One region of the Streptomyces sp. HUAS 31 genome, then DNA from elsewhere that is predicted to be linked to it. Evidence: riboswitches for the same ligand, from Rfam matches in the RefSeq annotation. Region 1 holds a riboswitch; each other region holds the start of a gene.

Region 1 (4,619 bases):
CCCCGGCCAGATCGACCCCCGTCACATCGTCCGGCGACAGCCGGTCGTACGGCACTCCCGATGGCGTGACCAGCACCGTGTCCCCGACCCGCACCGAGACATTGCCGGACGTGCCCACGACGAGCCCCTCGGAGACGGTCCGCCGTGCCGTCGCCACGAGGGCCTCCCAGGCCTCCACCTCCTCAGGGCGCGTGCTCCTGCCCCACGCCTCCCCCACTTCCTGTGCGCCCTCCCGCGCGTCCCGCCCGCCCCGCTGATCCCGCCGCTCCTCAACCATGCGGCGATCCTGCCAGCCACCACGTCGACACGGCGTCAAGTACCGCCGGGGCGGCGCACTTTAAGGGGGAAGCCCGGCCTCCGACAGGGCGCACAGGCCGATACACCACCCCGCTCCCGCCTTGGCCTGAGATCGATCGGATTTCAACGATCTTCCAGTAGCCTCTGGGAGATTTGTCGCACACGTCGCCATTCCGGGGGGAAATATGGCTCGTGATCACAAACCGTCCGGCCGCCGTTCTCGCCTCGCTCAACGCACCCGCCACTCCCGCCTCCTGGCGATATCCGTGGCGGCCCTCACCCTCAGCGGAACCGCCCTCGCCGAGATCCCGGCGGCGGCCGCGAGCAAGCCCAAGGGCCACGACGTCTCGTCCCACCAGAAGGACGTCGACTGGCAAAGCTCCAAGGCGAAGGGCGCGAGGTTCGTCTACGTCAAGGCGACCGAGTCCCACACCTACCGCAACCCCTACTTCGGCCGGCAGTACAGCGGCTCACGCGACGCCGGCCTGGTCCGCGGCGCGTACCATTTCGCACTGCCGAACAAGTCCTCGGGCAAAACCCAGGCCGCCTTCTTCGTACGCAACGGCGGCGCCTGGCGGTCGGACGGCTGGACCCTGCCGCCCGCCCTGGACATCGAGTACAACCCGTACGGCAGGCAGAAGTGCTACGGACTGAGCAAGGCGAGGATGGTCGCCTGGATCCAGTCCTTCAGCAACGAGGTGAAGCGGCTGACCGGCCGCCGCCCGGTGATCTACACCACGACCCACTGGTGGAACACCTGCACCGGCACCAGCCGCGCCTTCGCCTCGAACCACGCTCTGTGGATAGCCCGCTACAATTCGTCGACGGCCGGTTCGATGCCGGCCGGATGGCAGTTCTGGACCTTCTGGCAGTACGACAACGCCGGCGGCCTGCCGGGTGACCAGAATCTCTTCAACGGGTCCATGACCCAGCTGAGGAAGTTCGCCCGGGGCCAGTAGCCCCGCAGCGTCCGGGCCGCGCGTCGACCGCCCTCGCCGAGGTTGCCTCATCCGGCCCTCCCGGACACTGTGCGGCCCACCCCAGTTCACCTTGCGTTCACCCAGGTTACCTACGTTCGTCCAGCCAATGACCTCGAACGATTGCCTGGGTAAATGGAAAACTTCTCGCTGATCCTCGCGATTGTGGTGGTAACCGCACTCGCGTTCGATTTCACGAACGGTTTCCACGACACCGCCAACGCGATGGCCACCACCATCTCGACCGGTGCGCTCAAGCCCAAGGTCGCGGTGGCCATGTCCGCCGTGCTGAACCTTGTCGGCGCCTTCCTCTCCGTGGAGGTCGCCAACACGATCTCCAAAGGTCTCGTCGACGAGACCGGCATCCGTCCCGAGGTCATCTTCGCCGCGTTGGTCGGCGCGATCCTCTGGAATCTGCTCACCTGGCTGGTGGGCCTGCCCTCCAGTTCCTCGCACGCCCTGATGGGCGGTCTGATCGGCGCCACCATCGCCTCGGCCGGCGTCGGCGCGGTCCACGGCGACGCGCTCGTCACCAAGGTGCTGATCCCGGCGATCGCCGCCCCGCTGGTCGCGGGCATCGCCGCGTTCCTGGGCACCCGCCTGACCTACAGCCTCGGCAAGAAGGCCGACGGCCAGGCCGCCGCCAAGGGCTACCGGACCGGCCAGATAGCCTCCGCCGGCCTGGTCTCCCTCGCGCACGGCACCAACGACGCGCAGAAGACGATGGGCATCATCACCCTCGCCCTGGTCGCCGGCGGCGTCGTCGCCCCCGACTCGGACCCGCCCATGTGGGTCATCCTCTCCGCGGGTCTGGCCATCGCTCTCGGCACCTACCTCGGCGGCTGGCGCATCATCCGCACCATGGGCAAGGGCCTGACCGACCTTCAGCCGCAGCAGGGCTTCGCCGCCCAGACCAGCGCGGCCACCGTCATCCTGGCCTCCTCCCACCTCGGCTTCTCCCTCTCCACCACGCACTCCGTCTCCGGCTCGGTGATGGGCGCCGGCCTCGGCCGCAAGGGCGGCGTCGTCCGCTGGTCCACGGCCACCCGGATGTTCGTCGCCTGGGGCCTGACCCTGCCGGCCGCCGCCCTGGTCGGCGCGCTCGCGGAGTACGTCACGGGCTTCGGCACCTGGGGCACGGCCGTCGTCGCCGTCTTCCTGGTCGCCTCCAGCGCCGCGATCTGGAAGATCTCCCGCCGCGAGGTCGTCGACCACACCAACGTCAACGACAGCGACGAGGCGCCCGGCGTGGTCACCACCGCCATCGCCGCCGTCACCCCGCCCCCGGCGGGCACGCCGGCCGAGGACCTCTCGGCCACGATTCCGGCCCCGTCGTCCTCCGAGCCCGCGTCCTCGCAGGCCACCGTCTGACCGCCCCGTAATCCGGCTATCCAGAAAGTAGAAGCATGAAGATCGACTGGGCGGCACTCGGCTCCGTCTTCGGCGTCAGCCTCGTGGTCACGGTGGCCCTGGTGGGCCTGTTCACCCTCGGCGTCGCGGGTCTCTCGCGCCGCGAACGGGCCGTGGCCCAGGGCGACTCGGCCTCGCTCGCGGTCACCGGCGCCTATGCCTGCTTCGCGGCCTGCGCGGCGGCCGTGGGCTACGGGATCTATCTGATCGTGGCGTGACCCACAGGCCCGTCGTGGCCTGACCCACAACACGCGAAACACCCGAGGTGCGGGACGGACGACCGTCCCGCACCTCGCTGCTGTGTGGGCCTTCGCACACTCTCCCGTCGCAGGTCAACGGCAAGTTGACGCCCCTCGGAACCCCGTGGTGGACTTCCGGGGCCAAGTACGACGGCAGAAGAGGAAGCCGGTGAGAATCCGGCGCGGTCCCGCCACTGTCACCGGGGTAGCAATCCCCGGGAGCCAGGAACTCTCGCCGTCGGTCTCGTCGAACCAGGGCGCGGACACCCTGAGTGAGGACACAACGCGATGCTCGCCTGCCGATCGACATGCAGTAGACCCTCGTCCGGCCGTACGGTCGGCTGACCCCGATGCGAGCCGATCGCGTCTTCGCGTACGGCGCCGCCGCCGGGCTCCTCGGTGACCTGCTGCTCGGCGATCCCCGCCGGGGGCATCCGGTCGCCGCGTTCGGACGGGCCGCGGCCGCCGTGGAACGGGTGTTGTGGCGCGACGACCGCGCACGCGGCGCCCTGCACACCGCCGTGTGCGCCGGTGGCGCCGTTGCCCTGGGTGCCGTCGCCGCCCGTGTCGTCCGTACCTCTCCGGCCGCCTCCCTCGCGCTGACCGGCGCCGCCACCTGGGCGGTCGTCGGGGGCACCTCGCTCGCCCGGGAGGCCCGTGCCGTCGGGCGGGCCCTGGAGGCGGGGGACGTCGAGGGGGCCCGGGCGCGGCTGCCGCATCTGTGCGGCCGGGATCCGCAGGCGCTGGACGCGGACGGGATCGCGCGGGCGGTCGTGGAGTCCGTCGCCGAGAACACCTCCGACGCGGTCGTGGGCGCCCTGGTGTGGGGGGCCGTCGGCGGGGTGCCCGGACTGCTCGGCTTCCGGGCCGTGAACACGCTCGACGCGATGGTCGGGCACCGGTCGCCCAAGTACCTGCGCTACGGCTGGGCTTCGGCCCGCCTCGACGACGTGGCCGGCTGGCCGGGGGCGCGGCTGACGGCCGTACTCGCCACTCTCGCCGGCGACGATCCCCGGGGGGCGGTGCGGGCCTGGCGTGCCGATGCCGCCGCGCATCCGAGCCCCAACGCCGGGCCCGTCGAAGCCTCGTTCGCGGGAGCCCTCGGGGTGCGGCTGGGCGGGACCCTCTCCTACGGCGGCCGGGTCGAGCACCGTCCCGTGCTGAACGGGAACGGACGGGCCGTGGGCGTCCACGACGTCGAGCGGGCCGTACGGCTGTCGAAGCGTGTGAGTTGGCTGGCGCTCGGCGTGTGTGTCGCCGCGCGCAGTATCGCGAAGGGGCGTACCTCATGACGGGCGGTGGCCTTCTTGTCGCCGGCACCACCTCCGACGCGGGCAAGAGCGTCGTCACGGCCGGGATCTGCCGGTGGCTGGTACGGCAGGGGGTGAAGGTCGCGCCGTTCAAGGCGCAGAACATGTCCCTGAACTCGTTCGTGACGCGCGAGGGCGCCGAGATCGGGCGGGCGCAGGCCATGCAGGCCCAGGCGTGCCGGGTCGAGCCGACCGCGCTGATGAACCCCGTGCTGCTCAAGCCCGGCGGTGAGCAGAGCAGTCAGGTCGTGCTGCTGGGCAAGCCGGTGGGCGAGCTGAGCGCGCGCGGCTACCACGGCGGTCGGCAGCAGCAGTTGCTCGGGACGGTGCTGGAGTGCCTCGCCGAGTTGCGGGGCACGTATGACGCGGTGATCTGTGAGGGGGCC
Region 2 (4,619 bases), 670 kb from region 1:
GCAAGCCGCAAGGGTCTTCGCGGCGATCTTCGACGACGACCACCCGTTCACCCTGATGTGCCGGGTGAACCTGGCCAATGCCCAGGCCGCACTGGGGCAGCGTGGACGGGCCCGCGCTACCTACGAGGAGGTACTGGACCGGCTTCGCGATGTCCTCAACGACGACCAGCACCCCGCCCCACTGGTCTGCGCGGCCAACCTGGCAGTGGTCCTGAACGAGTTGGGAGAGAGCGAGGCGGCCGACCGGCTGCGTGAGGAAGTGCTGGGCGCGATCACCGCGCGGCTCGGGGCCGATCATCCCCGCGCTCTGGCCCTGCGCGAGTGGAGTCGGTCGGGCTGGGAGTTCGACCCGCACCCGATCTGATCTGCGATGTGCTCGCCCACGTCGGCGAGCACATCCGCTACACGGCGGCCCCGAAGCGCTCGCGAGCACGGTCGCGAAGCCAAGCGAGTATTTCCGGTACGGCCGGCAGCGCGGCGAAGTGAGCCGCCCCTGGCTTCAGCACGGCAGTCGCTGAGGGAATGCGTTCGGCAAGCCATCGGAAGTGACCGACGGGCGAGAAGGTGTCGTGCTCACCGTGCCAAAGCAGCAGCGGGACTTCGACGATCTTGCCCGGCTCAAAGCCCCAGTCCCGTCGGAAGGACAGCACGTCGTCGAGCCAGCCGAACGAGGAGCGCACCACACTGGTCTCGTAGTTGGCGAGGAGCAGGCCGCGGATCCCACCGTGTCCCACCACAGCCTTGTCTGCCGTGGGCATCTCCGGAGTCAGTAACCCCAGCAGTGACTCCGGCTTGTCACGAATGGCATCCGCGTTGCTGGCCAGGTTGGCCTTGAGCTTTTCCAGGCACTCCTCGGAACCATCGCGGAGAGCCGCTCGGGCGGCCTTGTAGGCGATGACGTTGGACGGGGCCATCCCCTCGAACCATTCGAGCCCGTCCGCATCGGGAGGAGCGATGCTGACCAGAACGGCAGCACTGGCGACTCTGTCCGGAAGCAGCGCCGCACACGCCAACGCATGCGGCCCGCCACCAGAACGGCCCAGCACGGAAAACGGTCCAAGATTCAACTGGTCGGCGATGGCCGCCACATCCGCGGCGGCGTGACGCACAGCGCGGCCTTTTAACCGCTGCGACTCCCCGTACCCCGGCCGGTCGTAGGAGATGAGCCGGATGCCCAGCTTGTAGAGAACGCTGGTCCGTGGACGCGGACCGACCCTGCTGCCCGGAGTGCCATGCAGCAAGAACACCGGGTGGCCCTTCGGGTCCCCCGACGTCTCGAAGAAGAGCAGCCTGCCATCGCCGCTCTTGACACTTCCCAACACCAGGTGTGCCTCCCGTCGCCAGCGCCGCGGCCGCCCGGAGCAGGACCCAGAGAATCAGCATCCCGCCCGTCAGAGCGCCAGTCGACACACAAACCAGCCGTCATTCGCGACGGACCAAGGGTTTTCCGTAAGACGCAATGCCACGGGGTGACGGTTGCGCGTCCCGCAGGCCGCTCGCACCGACCAAACGGTAGAGGATTCCCACCCTCCGGCAGGTCATTCCAGCCACACCGATAGCCATTCGGCGCAAAATCCATGTTTGGTTTGACACTTCTGTGATCGCAACGCCCAAGGGCGGCGATCACGCGGTCCGAGGGCAGTACCCACATGATGGAGCCACTCGACACGCCTCGCATCCTGACGTCGGCCGATACCGATCCGTCCGCGAGGAAGAGCCGATGCCCCGGCCGGGATCATGCACACGCCCACCATGAAGCTCGGCAACCCCTGCAACATCCATGGGCGAAATCCAGCCGAACCGGCCACCCTCGACCTCGCTCGGCACCGGACCGCCTCCGCCGCCCCCAGCCCCCTCTCGCCCCCCACCTACCCCCGGGTAGAGTGTCGCCGTCGTCATCACACCCGTACGTGGGAAAGCCGGTGCAAATCCGGCGCTGACCCGCAACCGTGAACCGGTCGTCGTCGAAGGCCGGTGAGCCGGATCGCCGCGTACGGGAAGTGACCGGCTCACGTGCCCCGGCAGTCCGCCGGAGTGCGGCACCGTCGAGGTATACGGAGCCGAGCCGCCGGGGTCTCCCCTGTGCTGCCCGGTTCCCCTTAGGGAAGGGCACCCGCCGATCATGTACGTCCGTCGCAGCGCCGCGGTCCTGGCCGCCGCCGTCGTGATCGGCGCGGCCGCGCCGGCCATAGCCGCCGACTCCTCCCCCTCGGCCTCGCCGAAGCCCACGTACCCCGCCGAGCTGTACGGCACCACCGATCCCACCTACGACGGCGTCTGGCGGCAGTCCCTCGCGATGCTCGCTCAGAACACCGTCGGGGTGAAGCCCGCCCCGAAGGCCGTGGACTGGCTGCTCACGCAGCAGTGCGCGAACGGGGCCTTCGCGCCCTACCGTGCCGACGCCGGCGCCGACTGCGACGCCAAGACCCTCGTCGACACCAACAACACGGCCGCCGCCGTCCAGGCGCTGGTCGCGCTCGGCGGGCACGACGCCGCCGTCTCCAAGGCCGTGACCTGGCTGAAGTCCGTCCAGAACAAGGACGGCGGCTGGGGATACATGCCGGGCGGGGCCAGCGACACCAACTCCACGTCCGTGGTGATCGGTGCGCTCACCACTGCCGGGGAGAAGCCGGCGGACGTACGCAAGGACGGGAAGACGGCCTACGACGCCCTCAACGAGCTCGCCCTGCCCTGCAAGGACGACGACGGCGGCGCCTTCGCCTTCCAGCCCGACAAGAAGGGCAAACTGCTCGCCAACGCCGACGCCACCGCGGCCGGCGTCCTCGGCTCGCTCGGCAAGGGCCTCGTCGTGAGCCCCGGCAAGGACGCGCCCGCCGCGGACTGCACCGACGGCGGCTACCCGTCCTCGCAGCAGGCCGCCGTCAACGGCGCCGCCTACCTCACCGACGCCCTCGCCAAGGACGGCCACCTCACCTCCACCCTCCCCGGCGCCGAGGACCAGCCCGACTACGGCAACACCGCCGACGCGGTCGTCGCGCTGGCCGCTCTCTCCGGTGCCGACGCCGCCGAGAAGCCGCTGCGCTGGCTGGAGCAGAACTCCGCGAAGTGGGCGAAGCAGAGCGGCCCGGCCGCCTACGCCCAGCTGATCCTCGCCGCCCACGCCACCGGCGCCGACCCCCGCGACTTCGGCGGCGCCGACCTGGTGAAGCAGCTCAACGCCACCGGCCCCGCACCGCAGGCCGCGACGAAGGCCACGAACGAGGAGAAGACCAAGGACGACAGTCCCTTCGGGGTCTGGTGGTACGTCGGCATCTTCCTCGTCGTCGGCATCGGCATCGGCTTCCTGCTGAGCGGCCGCAAGAAGGGCCCCCAGGCGTGATCCGCCGCGTGCTCGCCCCGCTCCTGGCCGCGCTGGTCCTGCTGACCGGCGCGGCCCAGGGCGCGCAGGCGGCCGGCTACCGCTACTGGTCCTTCTGGGAGCGCCAGGGCGACACGTGGGTCTACGCCACCCAGGGCCCCTCCCTCGCCCGCCCCTCCGACGGTGACGTCCAGGGCTTCCGGTTCGCCGTGAGCGAGGACTCGAAGGACGCGACACAGCCCAGGGGCGCGGCCGAGTTCGCGGTGATCTGCGCCAGGACGCCCGCCGAGGACGGCAAGAAGCGAATCGCCCTGGTCATCGACTTCGGTACGGCGGCCGACGCCCCGTCCGGCGAGACGCCTCCCGCCCGCCGTACGGCCTGTGCCCGGGTGGCTCCCGACGCGACCACGGCCGAGGCCCTCGCGGCCGTCGCCAAGCCCCTGCGCTACGACACCAACGCCCTGTTGTGCGCGATCACCGGGTATCCGCAGAAGGGCTGCGGCGATCAGGTGTCGGGGGGCGGCCGGGAGACCGGGCAGCCGACCGCGGCCGGGCAGACCGCCGGCGCGGCCGAGGACGACTCGGACGGCGGGCTCTCGCTCGGCCTGGTCGCGGGCATCGCCGTGGTGGTGGTGCTGGGGGCGGCGGCGGTCTGGCAGGCACGGCGGCGCGGGGATGCTTGAGCGCACCGCGCCCCGGACGGGAGGCTGGTCCTCCGCGGCACAGTCGTGGCTGATCGCGCAGTTCCCCGCGCCCCTTCGGGGCGCTGCCGTCCCTCCCTTGCACCCCGGCGCCTGGTGGCTCTGGGCCCTCGCTCTCGGCACCGCCGCCACCCGCACCACCAACCCCCTCCTCCTCGCCCTCCTCATCGCGACCTCCGCGTACGTCGTGGCGACCTGCCGCCCGAACGCCCCCTGGGCCCGCTCCTACTCCGTCTTCTTCAAGCTGGCCCTGGCCGTCCTCCTCATCCGGCTCGTCTTCGCCGTGCTCCTCGGCTCCCCGCTCCCCGGCACGCACGTGATCGTCACCCTCCCCGAGATCCCCCTCCCCGACTGGGCGCAGGGGATCCGCCTGGGCGGCAAGGTCACCGTCGAGACCGTCCTCATCGCCTTCTACGACGGCCTGCGCCTCGCGACGCTCCTCATCTGCGTGGGCGCGGCGAACTCCCTCGCCAACCCCACCCGCCTGCTCAAGTCCCTGCCCGGCGCGCTCTACGAGATCGGCGTGGCGGTCGTCGTCGCCCTCACCTACGCCCCGAATCTCATCGCCGACGTCCAGCGGCTGCGTGCCGCCCGCCGGC
Region 3 (4,619 bases), 5.6 Mb from region 1:
GCGGCGGCGAGCCGGGTGACGGCGTTCTCCCGGTTGGGCCGCGAGCCGTGCGCGGCGCGCCCGTGGGCGGTGAGCTTGACCCAGCCGGTGCCGCGCTCGCCGGCGGCGAGGGGGTAGAGCTGCCGGCCGCTGCCGTCGTGGACGGTGAACGCGCCGGACTCGCCGATGCCCTCGGTGCAGCCCTCGAACAGCGCGGCGTGCCGGTCGGCGAGGAACCCGGAGCCGTCCTCGGCGCTGGCCTCCTCGTCGGCGGTGAACGCGATCACGACGTCCCGGCGGGGCCGTACGCCCTCGCGGGCCCAGGACCGCACGACGGCGAGGATCATCGCGTCCATGTTCTTCATGTCGACCGCGCCCCGGCCCCACACGACGCCGTCGCGGATCTCCCCGGAGAAGGGGTGCACACTCCACTCGCCGGCCTGTGCGGGCACCACGTCCAGGTGACCGTGCACGAGGAGCGCGTCCGCCGACGGGTCGGTGCCCTCGATGCGCGCGACGACGTTGGTCCGGCCCTCGGTGCGCTCCAGCAGGGCGGGTTCCAGACCCGCCTCGGCCAGCCGCGCGGCCGCGTACTCGGCGGCGGGGCGCTCCCGGCAGTCGCCGCCGCGGTTGGTCGTGTCGATGCGGATGAGGTCGGAGGTGAACGTGACGACTTCGTCCAGTGCCTGCCCGTCAGCCATACTGCTCCTCCACCGAGGCCGAGGCGATCGTGGTGACCGCCTTGAAGGTACGGATTCCCTCGTACATTCGCTCGCTGGTGTACGCCACCTTGCGCTCGCCGATACGTTCGACGCCGGGAACGACGGTGACGGCCATCGCGAGGTGTTCGGCGTCGAACTCGACGGCGACGGTGAACGGTCCCCCGAACACCGGCTCGTGACGGACCGCCAGAGCGGCCGCCTCCTTGGCCGCGGCACGGATGTCGGCGGCGGTCCTGCCCGGCGTACGGCACACGGCGGCGTACCGCGAGACGTGGTCCTTGACGGCGACCTTCAGCGCCTCCGGCGCGTAGCCGAGCGCGTCCTCGCAGGCCAGGTCGTCGCCGGTGACGAGCACCACGGGCACGCCGTACTCGGCGACGACGTGCGCGTTCAGCAGGCCCTCACTGGCCCGGACGTCGTTCAGCCACACGCCTGTGATCTGGTTCGCGAGGTAGGTGTGCGCGAGGACACCCTCCATGCCGGCGCCCGCGTGGTAGCCGACGAAGGCGATGCCGTCCACGTCGCCGTGCTGCACGCCCTCGACCATGGACAGCGTCTTGTGCCGACCTGTGAGCATCTCGGCCCGCTCGTCGAGCCGTTCGAGCAGCAGATTGCGCATGGACCAGTGCGCCTCATTGATGAGGACGGCGTCGGCACCGCCGTCGAGGAATCCCAGCACGGCGGCATCGACGTCCGAGGTGAACATCGCCCGGCAGCGCTCCCACTGGGGAGTCCCCGGAAGCACGTCGGCCGGCCAGGTCACACCGGTGGCGCCCTCCATGTCGGCGCTGATGAGGATCTTCATGCTCGATCACGTTACGCGCCCGGGAGGGAACCCGCCACGAAGCGGACGAACGCCGCTTTCACACCTTTGGGGTGTGCTTGTCAGCCACCCGCCAAGGGCACTAATGTCACCACGCCTTGGTGAACGGGAAATCCGGTGTGATGCCGGTGCGGCCCTCGCCACTGTGAATCGGGAAGTCCGGCTCCTGCCCTCGCGGGCAAGCCACTGGGTCCTTGCGACCCGGGAAGGCGGAGCACGGGCGGTGTCACCCGTCAGCCAGGAGACCGGCCAAGGCACGTCAACCATCCACGAGGTGCTGGAGAGGGTCTGCTGAGCCATGCACATAGCCGAGGGTTTCCTGCCCCCGGCGCACGCGGTCGCCTGGGGCGTCGCGTCCGCGCCGTTCGTCGTACACGGAGTACGGTCACTCACCCGTGAGGTCAGGGAGCATCCCGAGAGCACACTGCTGCTCGGCGCATCCGGGGCCTTCACCTTCGTCCTTTCCGCCCTGAAGCTGCCGTCGGTGACCGGCAGCTGTTCGCATCCCACCGGCACGGGCCTGGGCGCCATCCTGTTCCGGCCGCCGATCATGGCCGTGCTGGGCACCATCACGCTGCTGTTCCAGGCACTGCTGCTCGCGCACGGCGGTCTGACCACGCTCGGCGCCAACGTCTTCTCGATGGCGATCGTCGGACCCTGGGCCGGCTACGCGATCTACAAGCTGCTGCGGCGCTACGACGTCCCGCTGATGGTCGCCGTGTTCTTCGGCGCGTTCGTCGCGGACCTGTCCACCTACTGCGTGACCAGCGTCCAGCTGGCGCTCGCGTTCCCCGACCCGGGCAGCGGATTCGTGGGCGCGCTCGGCAAGTTCGGCTCCATCTTCGCCATCACCCAGATCCCGCTGGCGGTGAGCGAGGGCCTGCTGACGGTGCTCGTGATGCGGCTGCTGGTGCAGTCCAGCAAGGGCGAACTGACCCGGCTGGGCGTGCTCCTCACCAAGAAGCAGTCCCGCGGCGAGACCGAGGCGGTGGCCCGATGAGCAGGAACACGAAGATCAACCTCCTGCTGCTGCTCGTGGTGGCCGCGCTCGCCGTGCTGCCGCTGGCGCTCGGCCTGGGCGACCACAAGGAGGAGCCGTTCACCGGCGCCGACGGCGAGGCCGAGACGGCGATCACCGAGATCGAGCCGGACTACGAGCCCTGGTTCTCGCCGCTGTACGAGCCGCCGTCCGGTGAGATCGAGTCGGCTCTGTTCTCCCTCCAGGCGGCGCTGGGTGCCGGTGTCCTCGCCTACTACTTCGGGCTGCACCGGGGACGCAGGCAGGGCGAGCAGCGGGCACTGGAGCGGGTCGGCGAGGAGGCGGCGGCCGGTGCCGCCGAGGAGTCGAAGGCCGACAGGGTCTGACACGTGCTGCCGATCGACGCGGCGGCGCACAGCAGTCGCTGGCGCCGCCGTCATCCCGTGGACAAGGCCGTGCTCGGGCTCGGTCTCACCGTGCTCTCGATCTCCCTGCCGCCCTGGCCGGGGGCCGCGCTGATCCTTCTCACCGCGCTGACCCTGCTGCTGGGCCCGGCGGGCGTGCCCGGGCGGCGGCTGTGGCGGGCGTACCGCGTGCCGCTCGGTTTCTGCGTGACCGGCGCGGCCACACTGCTGGTCCAGGTCGGCGGCGGGCAGGGCTTCGTGTCCCTCGCCGCCGACGGGCCGCTGCGCGCCGGTGAACTGCTGCTGCGCACCTCGGCGGCCTCGCTCGGGGTGCTGCTGTTCGCGTTCACCACGCCGATGTCGGACCTGCTGCCGCGCCTGGTGAAGGCGGGAGTGCCCGCACCCGTCGTGGACGTCGCGCTGGTGACGTACCGCATGAGCTTCCTGCTGCTCGACTCCGTGCGCCGGGTGCGGGAGGCACAGGCGGCCCGCCTCGGGCACACCACCCGCGCCGCGACCTGGCGTTCACTGGCCGGGCTCGGCGCGACCGCGTTCGTGCGGTCCTTCGAGAGGGCCACCCGGCTCCAGGCCGGGCTCGCCGGGCGCGGCTACGACGGCACCCTGCGCGTCCTGGTGCCCGAGGCGAAGGTCTCCGTCCGTTTCACGGCCGCGAGTTGCGCCCTGCTCGCGGCGCTGGCCGCTCTCACCCTCGTACTGGAAAGGGCCCTGCCATGAGCGAGCCCACCGCCCCGGTCGCCGCCCGGGACGCGACCAACGCCCACCAGGCCGGCCCCGCCACACTCACGGCCACGGGCCACCCCCCACTCGCGACACCGGCCACCCCCGCCCCCGCACCGAAAAAGGCCCTGCCATGAGCGAGCCCACCGCCCTCGTCGCCCTGCGGGGTGCCTCCTATGCCTACGAGGACGGCCCCGTCGTGCTCAGCGGCCTCGACTTCGACGTCCGTGAGGGGCGGGCTCTCGCGCTGCTCGGCCGCAACGGCAGCGGCAAGACCACGCTGATGCGGCTGCTGAGCGGCGGACTCAGGCCGCACGACGGCCGGTTGACGGTCGAGGGGACGCCGGTCGCGTACGACCGCAAGGGGCTGACCCGGCTGCGGACGACCGTGCAGCTGGTGGTGCAGGACCCCGACGACCAGTTGTTCGCCGCGTCCGTCGCGCAGGACGTCTCCTTCGGCCCGCTCAACCTCGGCCTGCCGGACGCAGAGGTGCGGGCGCGGGTCGACGAGGCGCTGGCCGCCCTCGACATCACCCGGCTGGCCGACCGGCCCACGCATCTGCTGTCGTACGGGCAGCGCAAGCGCACGGCCATCGCCGGGGCCGTCGCGATGCGGCCTCGCGTGCTGATCCTCGACGAGCCGACCGCCGGACTCGACCCGGACGGCCAGGAGCGCCTGCTCACCACCCTGGGCGGGCTGCGCGCGAGCGGCACCACGGTCGTCATGGCCACCCATGACGTCGACCTCGCGCTGCGCTGGGCCGACGACGCGGCGCTGCTGACCCCGTCCGGTGTCCGCACCGGTCCCGCGGACGCGATGCTGGCCCGCACGGATCTCTTGAGGGAGGCGGGGCTGCGGCTGCCCTGGGGCATCGCGGCGGCCAGGTTGCTGCGGGCGCACGGCCTGTTGGACGACTCGGCACCGGGTCCGCGTGACGCGGAGGAACTGGCCGCCCTGGCGGCGCCCACCACTC
Region 4 (4,619 bases), 4.1 Mb from region 1:
GGCCTCCTCGAAGAGCTGGCGCGACAGGTACAGGCGCGCCTCCGGGGAGTTGATGTGCTTGTACAGCGTCAGCACCAGGTTGTTCGCCACGATCGAGTCGCCCGTCGCGAAGAACGCGACCAGCCGGCCGATCATGTGCTGCTCACCCTCGGACAGCTTCGCGAGGTCGGCGACGTCCGAGTGGAGGTCGACCTCCTCCACGGTCCAGGTGTTCTTGATGGCGTCCCGGTAGCGCTCGTAGAAGTCCGGGTAGCGCATGGGACGCAGGGTCAGCTCGAAGCCCGGGTCGAGGAGATTGGCGTTACGGGTACTCATTACTGGCAGGCCTCGCAGGACTCGGGGTTCTCAAGGGAGCAGGCGACGGCGTCGGGCTCGGCGACCTGCTGGACGGGGATGGTCTTCTCGGACTGGGCGGCCTGGCCCTGGGCGGCGCGGGCGATGCGGGTCGCCGGGCGCGAGCGCAGGTAGTACGTCGTCTTGAGGCCCGACTTCCAGGCGTACGCGTACATCGAGGAGAGCTTGCCGATGGTCGGCGTCTCCAGGAACAGGTTCAGGGACTGCGACTGGTCGAGGAACGGGGTGCGGGCCGCCGCCATGTCGATCAGGCCGCGCTGCGGGATCTCCCAAGCAGTGCGGTACAGCGCCCGGACGTCCGCCGGGATCCAGGCGAAGTCCTGCACCGAGCCGTTGGCCTCGCGCAGCGCCTCGCGGGTGCGGGCGTCCCAGACGCCCAGCGCCTTCAACTCGTCGACCAGGTAGGAGTTGACCTGGAGGAACTCGCCGGAGAGCGTCTCGCGCTTGAACAGGTTGGACACCTGCGGCTCGATGCACTCGTAGACACCGGCGATGGAGGCGATGGTGGCGGTCGGCGCGATGGCGAGCAGCAGGCTGTTGCGCAGGCCCGTTGTCGTGATCCGCTCGCGCAGCGCCGCCCAGCGCTCCGGCCAGGTGAGCTCGACGCCGTAGTGGTCGGGGTGCAGCACACCCTGGGCGGTACGGGTCTTCTCCCAGGCCGGCAGCGGTCCGCTGCGCTCGGCGAGGTCGGCGGACGCCTCGTACGCGGCGAGCATGATCCGCTCGGCGATGCGCGTGGAGAGCTCTTTCGCCTCGGCCGAGTCGAACGGCAGCCGCAGCTTGAAGAAGACGTCCTGGAGGCCCATCGCGCCAAGGCCCACCGGCCGCCACTTGGCGTTGGAGCGGCCCGCCTGCTCGGTCGGGTAGAAGTTGATGTCGACGACTCGGTCGAGGAAGGTGACGGCCGTGCGGACCGTCTCGTCCAGGCGCTCCCAGTCGATCTCGCCGCCGGTCACGAAGGCGCCGAGGTTGACCGAACCCAGGTTGCAGACCGCCGTCTCGCCGTCGTCGGTGACCTCCAGGATCTCCGTGCAGAGGTTGGAGGAGTGCACGACATGGCCCGGCAGGGCCGTCTGGTTGGCGGTGCGGTTGGCGGCGTCCTTGAAGGTCATCCAGCCGTTGCCGGTCTGCGCGAGGGTGCGCATCATGCGGCCGTACAGATCGCGGGCCGGGATGGTCTTGCGCGCGAGCCCTCGCTCCTCGGCCTTGCGGTAGGCCGCGTCGAACTCCTCGCCCCACAGGTCGACCAGCTCGGGCACGTCGGCGGGGGAGAACAGGGACCACTGGGCATCGGCGTTGACCCGGCGCATGAACTCGTCCGGGATCCAGTGCGCGAGGTTCAGGTTGTGCGTACGGCGGGCGTCCTCACCGGTGTTGTCCCGCAGCTCCAGGAACTCCTCGATGTCGGAGTGCCAGGTCTCCAGGTAGACCGCGGCCGCGCCCTTGCGCCGGCCGCCCTGGTTCACGGCGGCGACCGAGGCGTCCAGCGTCTTCAGGAACGGGACGATGCCGTTGGAGTGCCCGTTGGTGCCGCGGATCAGCGAACCCCGGGAGCGGATGCGGGAGTACGACAGGCCGATGCCGCCGGCGTGCTTCGACAGGCGGGCGACCTGGTGGTAGCGGTCGTAGATGGAGTCGAGCTCGTCCTTGGGGGAGTCCAGGAGGTAGCAGGACGACATCTGGGGGTGCCGGGTGCCGGAGTTGAAGAGCGTGGGGGAGGACGGCAGGTAGTCGAGGCGGCTCATCAGGCCGTAGAGCGCGGCGACTTCGTCGACGGAGCGGGTGGTGTCGTCCTCGGCGAGACCGGCGGCGACACGCAGCATGAAGTGCTGGGGCGTCTCGATCACCTTGCGGGTGATGGGGTGCCGCAGCAGGTACCGGCTGTGCAGGGTGCGCAGGCCGAAGTAGCCGAAACGGTCGTCGGCGGCCGTGTCGACCAGGGCGTCCAGGCGGGCCGCGTGCAGACGCGCGAACTCGGCCGTGCGGTCGGCGATGAGGCCCTCGCGGTGGCCGACCGCGACCGACTCGGTGAAGGACGTCACACCCTGCGAGGCGGCCTCGGCGGCGATGGAGATGGTCAGCAGCCGGGCGGCGAGCCTGCTGTAGGCGGGGTCCTCGGAGATGAGACCGGCCGCCGCCTCGGTGGCCAGCTCGCGCAGCTCCGCCTCGTCGGCCCGGGCGGACCGGCCGCGCAGCGCGGCGGCGGCGACCCGGCCGGGGTCGGCGTCGGGGAGGTCGGCGGTCAGCTCGGCCAGGAGCCGCAGCAACGCGGTTCCGGGGGCGTCCGCGTCGGTCGGGACCGATGGGACGACTGAGGCCGGATCTGCTGGCGCGATGGTCACGTGGGGGCTCTCCCTCGCTCGGCACGGGGGCCTTGCGGAGGGCAGGGGGCAGCACACGAGCGCACGCGGCGTCGCGTCCACCGGCCCATTCCACGAGGCCCGGACGTCAGGGCGCACCGGCCGGTCGGCCGGGCGCGCTGTCGGCAGGTCCTCGGACTGACTCCTGTGCACAACTGTGGGAACAGACATGCACAAGTACACCGTTGCGGGACAGTTCCGGATTCGCACCGGATTCCCCTGCGGCGACAGCGAGCATGAGCATACATCTTGTGCTCACCCGCCACGCCACCCCCAGATGTTGTGTCGCGCTGGTTTCAGAGCGTCAACTCATAGGTGAGGAGAGTGATGTCGACGAGCTGCGGGATCGGATTCCAGTCCCGCTCGGGTGTACGAACGAAACCCAGCCGTTCGTAGATGCGGTGGGCGCCGTGCATGGTGCGCTGGGTCGACAGGACGATCCGTACGCAGCCCTCCGTGGCCCGGGCGCGGTCGACGCAGGCGCGGACGAGGGCCTCGCCGGCGCCGCGTCCGCGGCCCGCCCGGTCGACGGCGAGCATCCGGATCTCGGCCTCGCCGGAGCGCGCGATGTCGGCCATGGGGCCGCCGCTCGGCACGAAGGTCACCCCGCCCAGCAGCCGGCCGTCCGCGACGGCCACGAGCACCTCGGCGGCGGCCGCGCGCTTGGCCACGTCCCTGAGCTCGCCGAGGTACTCGTCGCTCTCGCCGAAGTCGAGGAGTCCGTCGTGGAGATAGGCCCGGGCGGTGATCTCGCCGAGCGCGTCGAACTCGTCGGGTTCCGCCGGGCGGATCGCGATGTCCATGGGCCCGAGTCTGCCGGACGGCCGGGTGGGCGGGCCCGGGGTTTTCCGCCGAGGGCCGCCGGGTTGCGGGGAGTTCCGGGAGTGCTTCCATGGAGATAGGTGTCGGCGCCCCGCGGTCGCTCCGTTTCGAGAGCCGTTCTCGGAAGGAGACGAACGATGACGAGGGTCGTCGGCAGTCCGCCCGGCAAGAAGCGGCCGCGCAACGCGCCGATGGCGACGCTGGCTCCGAGGCGGGCGGCCGACCGGGTCAGACAGGGGTTCGTGGGCCACCGGCACAAGATGGCGATCCGCCTGGAGGCACGCGGTGGAACCGCCCGCCCCAAGAAGTGGCGCCGGTGGTTCACCTACACCAACGTCACCCGGGCCATCTGGACGGTGGCCGCGCTGGCCGTGCTCGCGTGGGTGGTGGAGGGCCTGTACATCGTGATCGCGGGCCACACGACCGGCTTCGAGAAGTGGCGGCAGGACAACGACGGCTTCGAAACGGTCATGCGCTTCGTCGGCCCGGTGCTCGCCGCGTCGCTCGCCGCCACGCTCTTCCTGTTCTGGTGGTACCGGTGGACCAAGCGGCGCTATCTCGCCAAGGCACGGGACGACCCTCACGGGATGGTCCTCACCGCCGGCCCGGACACCGCGGAGATCGTGGGCCGGGAGGAGATCGCCCAGGTCATCGCCGAGCGGCTGCGCGAGCGCGCCACGCGCCGGCCCTATCTGCTGGTCGGCGGTGTCGGCGTCGGCAAGACCGCCGTCCTGGTACGGCTCACCGAACTGCTGGCGGAGCACAACGCCGTACCTGTGCCGATCCGGCTGCGGGACGCGAACGGCGCCACCGACCTGAACTTCGAACGCATGGCCAAGCAGCGCTTCACCGAAGAGGCACCCAGGGGCATCCTCGCCCGCGGCAAGACCGAGCGGGTCTGGCAGCAACTCCTCGCCGACGACAAGCCGGTCGTCATAGCCGACGGACTGGAGGAGGCGCTCCTCGGCGACGGCCTCGAACAGAACCGGGACAACATCATCCGGCGGGCCATCGAGCGTGCCTACGAGGAGAGGCTGCCCCTGGTCATCGCGTCCCGGCCGCACAGCCCGCTGGAGAGCACCC

What was found. Region 1 has a riboswitch for cobalamin ahead of PGH47_RS09755 (cobalamin biosynthesis protein). Riboswitches for the same ligand answer to the same signal wherever they lie in the genome.
Region 2: another riboswitch for cobalamin. It lies ahead of PGH47_RS12765 (prenyltransferase/squalene oxidase repeat-containing protein); the one in region 1 lies ahead of PGH47_RS09755 (cobalamin biosynthesis protein).
Region 3: another riboswitch for cobalamin. It lies ahead of PGH47_RS34835 (energy-coupling factor ABC transporter permease); the one in region 1 lies ahead of PGH47_RS09755 (cobalamin biosynthesis protein).
Region 4: another riboswitch for cobalamin. It lies ahead of PGH47_RS28360 (ribonucleoside-diphosphate reductase subunit alpha); the one in region 1 lies ahead of PGH47_RS09755 (cobalamin biosynthesis protein).

The regions. Positions count from the first base shown of each region.
Region 1 is NZ_CP116353.1:2,218,460-2,223,078, forward strand. Features, by position in the region: gene PGH47_RS09735 (class II aldolase/adducin family protein) at 1-277, opposite strand, end outside; gene PGH47_RS09740 (lysozyme) at 483-1,256, shown strand; gene PGH47_RS09745 (inorganic phosphate transporter) at 1,410-2,645, shown strand; gene PGH47_RS09750 (hypothetical protein) at 2,681-2,902, shown strand; cobalamin riboswitch at 3,058-3,177, shown strand; gene PGH47_RS09755 (cobalamin biosynthesis protein) at 3,274-4,215, shown strand; gene PGH47_RS09760 (cobyric acid synthase) at 4,212-4,619, shown strand, end outside.
Region 2 is NZ_CP116353.1:2,892,789-2,897,407, forward strand. Features, by position in the region: gene fxsT (FxSxx-COOH system tetratricopeptide repeat protein) at 1-364, shown strand, start outside; gene PGH47_RS12760 (alpha/beta fold hydrolase) at 402-1,322, opposite strand; adenosylcobalamin-variant (AdoCbl-variant) riboswitch at 1,904-1,998, shown strand; gene PGH47_RS12765 (prenyltransferase/squalene oxidase repeat-containing protein) at 2,123-3,340, shown strand; gene PGH47_RS12770 (SCO2322 family protein) at 3,337-4,002, shown strand; gene PGH47_RS12775 (energy-coupling factor transporter transmembrane component T) at 3,995-4,619, shown strand, end outside.
Region 3 is NZ_CP116353.1:7,861,119-7,865,737, reverse strand. Features, by position in the region: gene PGH47_RS34845 (M20/M25/M40 family metallo-hydrolase) at 1-680, opposite strand, end outside; gene PGH47_RS34840 (M55 family metallopeptidase) at 673-1,506, opposite strand; cobalamin riboswitch at 1,607-1,792, shown strand; gene PGH47_RS34835 (energy-coupling factor ABC transporter permease) at 1,823-2,524, shown strand; gene PGH47_RS34830 (energy-coupling factor ABC transporter substrate-binding protein) at 2,521-2,889, shown strand; gene cbiQ (cobalt ECF transporter T component CbiQ) at 2,893-3,642, shown strand; gene PGH47_RS34820 (hypothetical protein) at 3,639-3,782, shown strand; gene PGH47_RS34815 (energy-coupling factor ABC transporter ATP-binding protein) at 3,779-4,619, shown strand, end outside.
Region 4 is NZ_CP116353.1:6,338,115-6,342,733, forward strand. Features, by position in the region: gene PGH47_RS28355 (ribonucleotide-diphosphate reductase subunit beta) at 1-315, opposite strand, end outside; gene PGH47_RS28360 (ribonucleoside-diphosphate reductase subunit alpha) at 315-2,696, opposite strand; cobalamin riboswitch at 2,822-2,958, opposite strand; gene PGH47_RS28365 (GNAT family N-acetyltransferase) at 3,011-3,517, opposite strand; gene PGH47_RS28370 (ATP-binding protein) at 3,674-4,619, shown strand, end outside.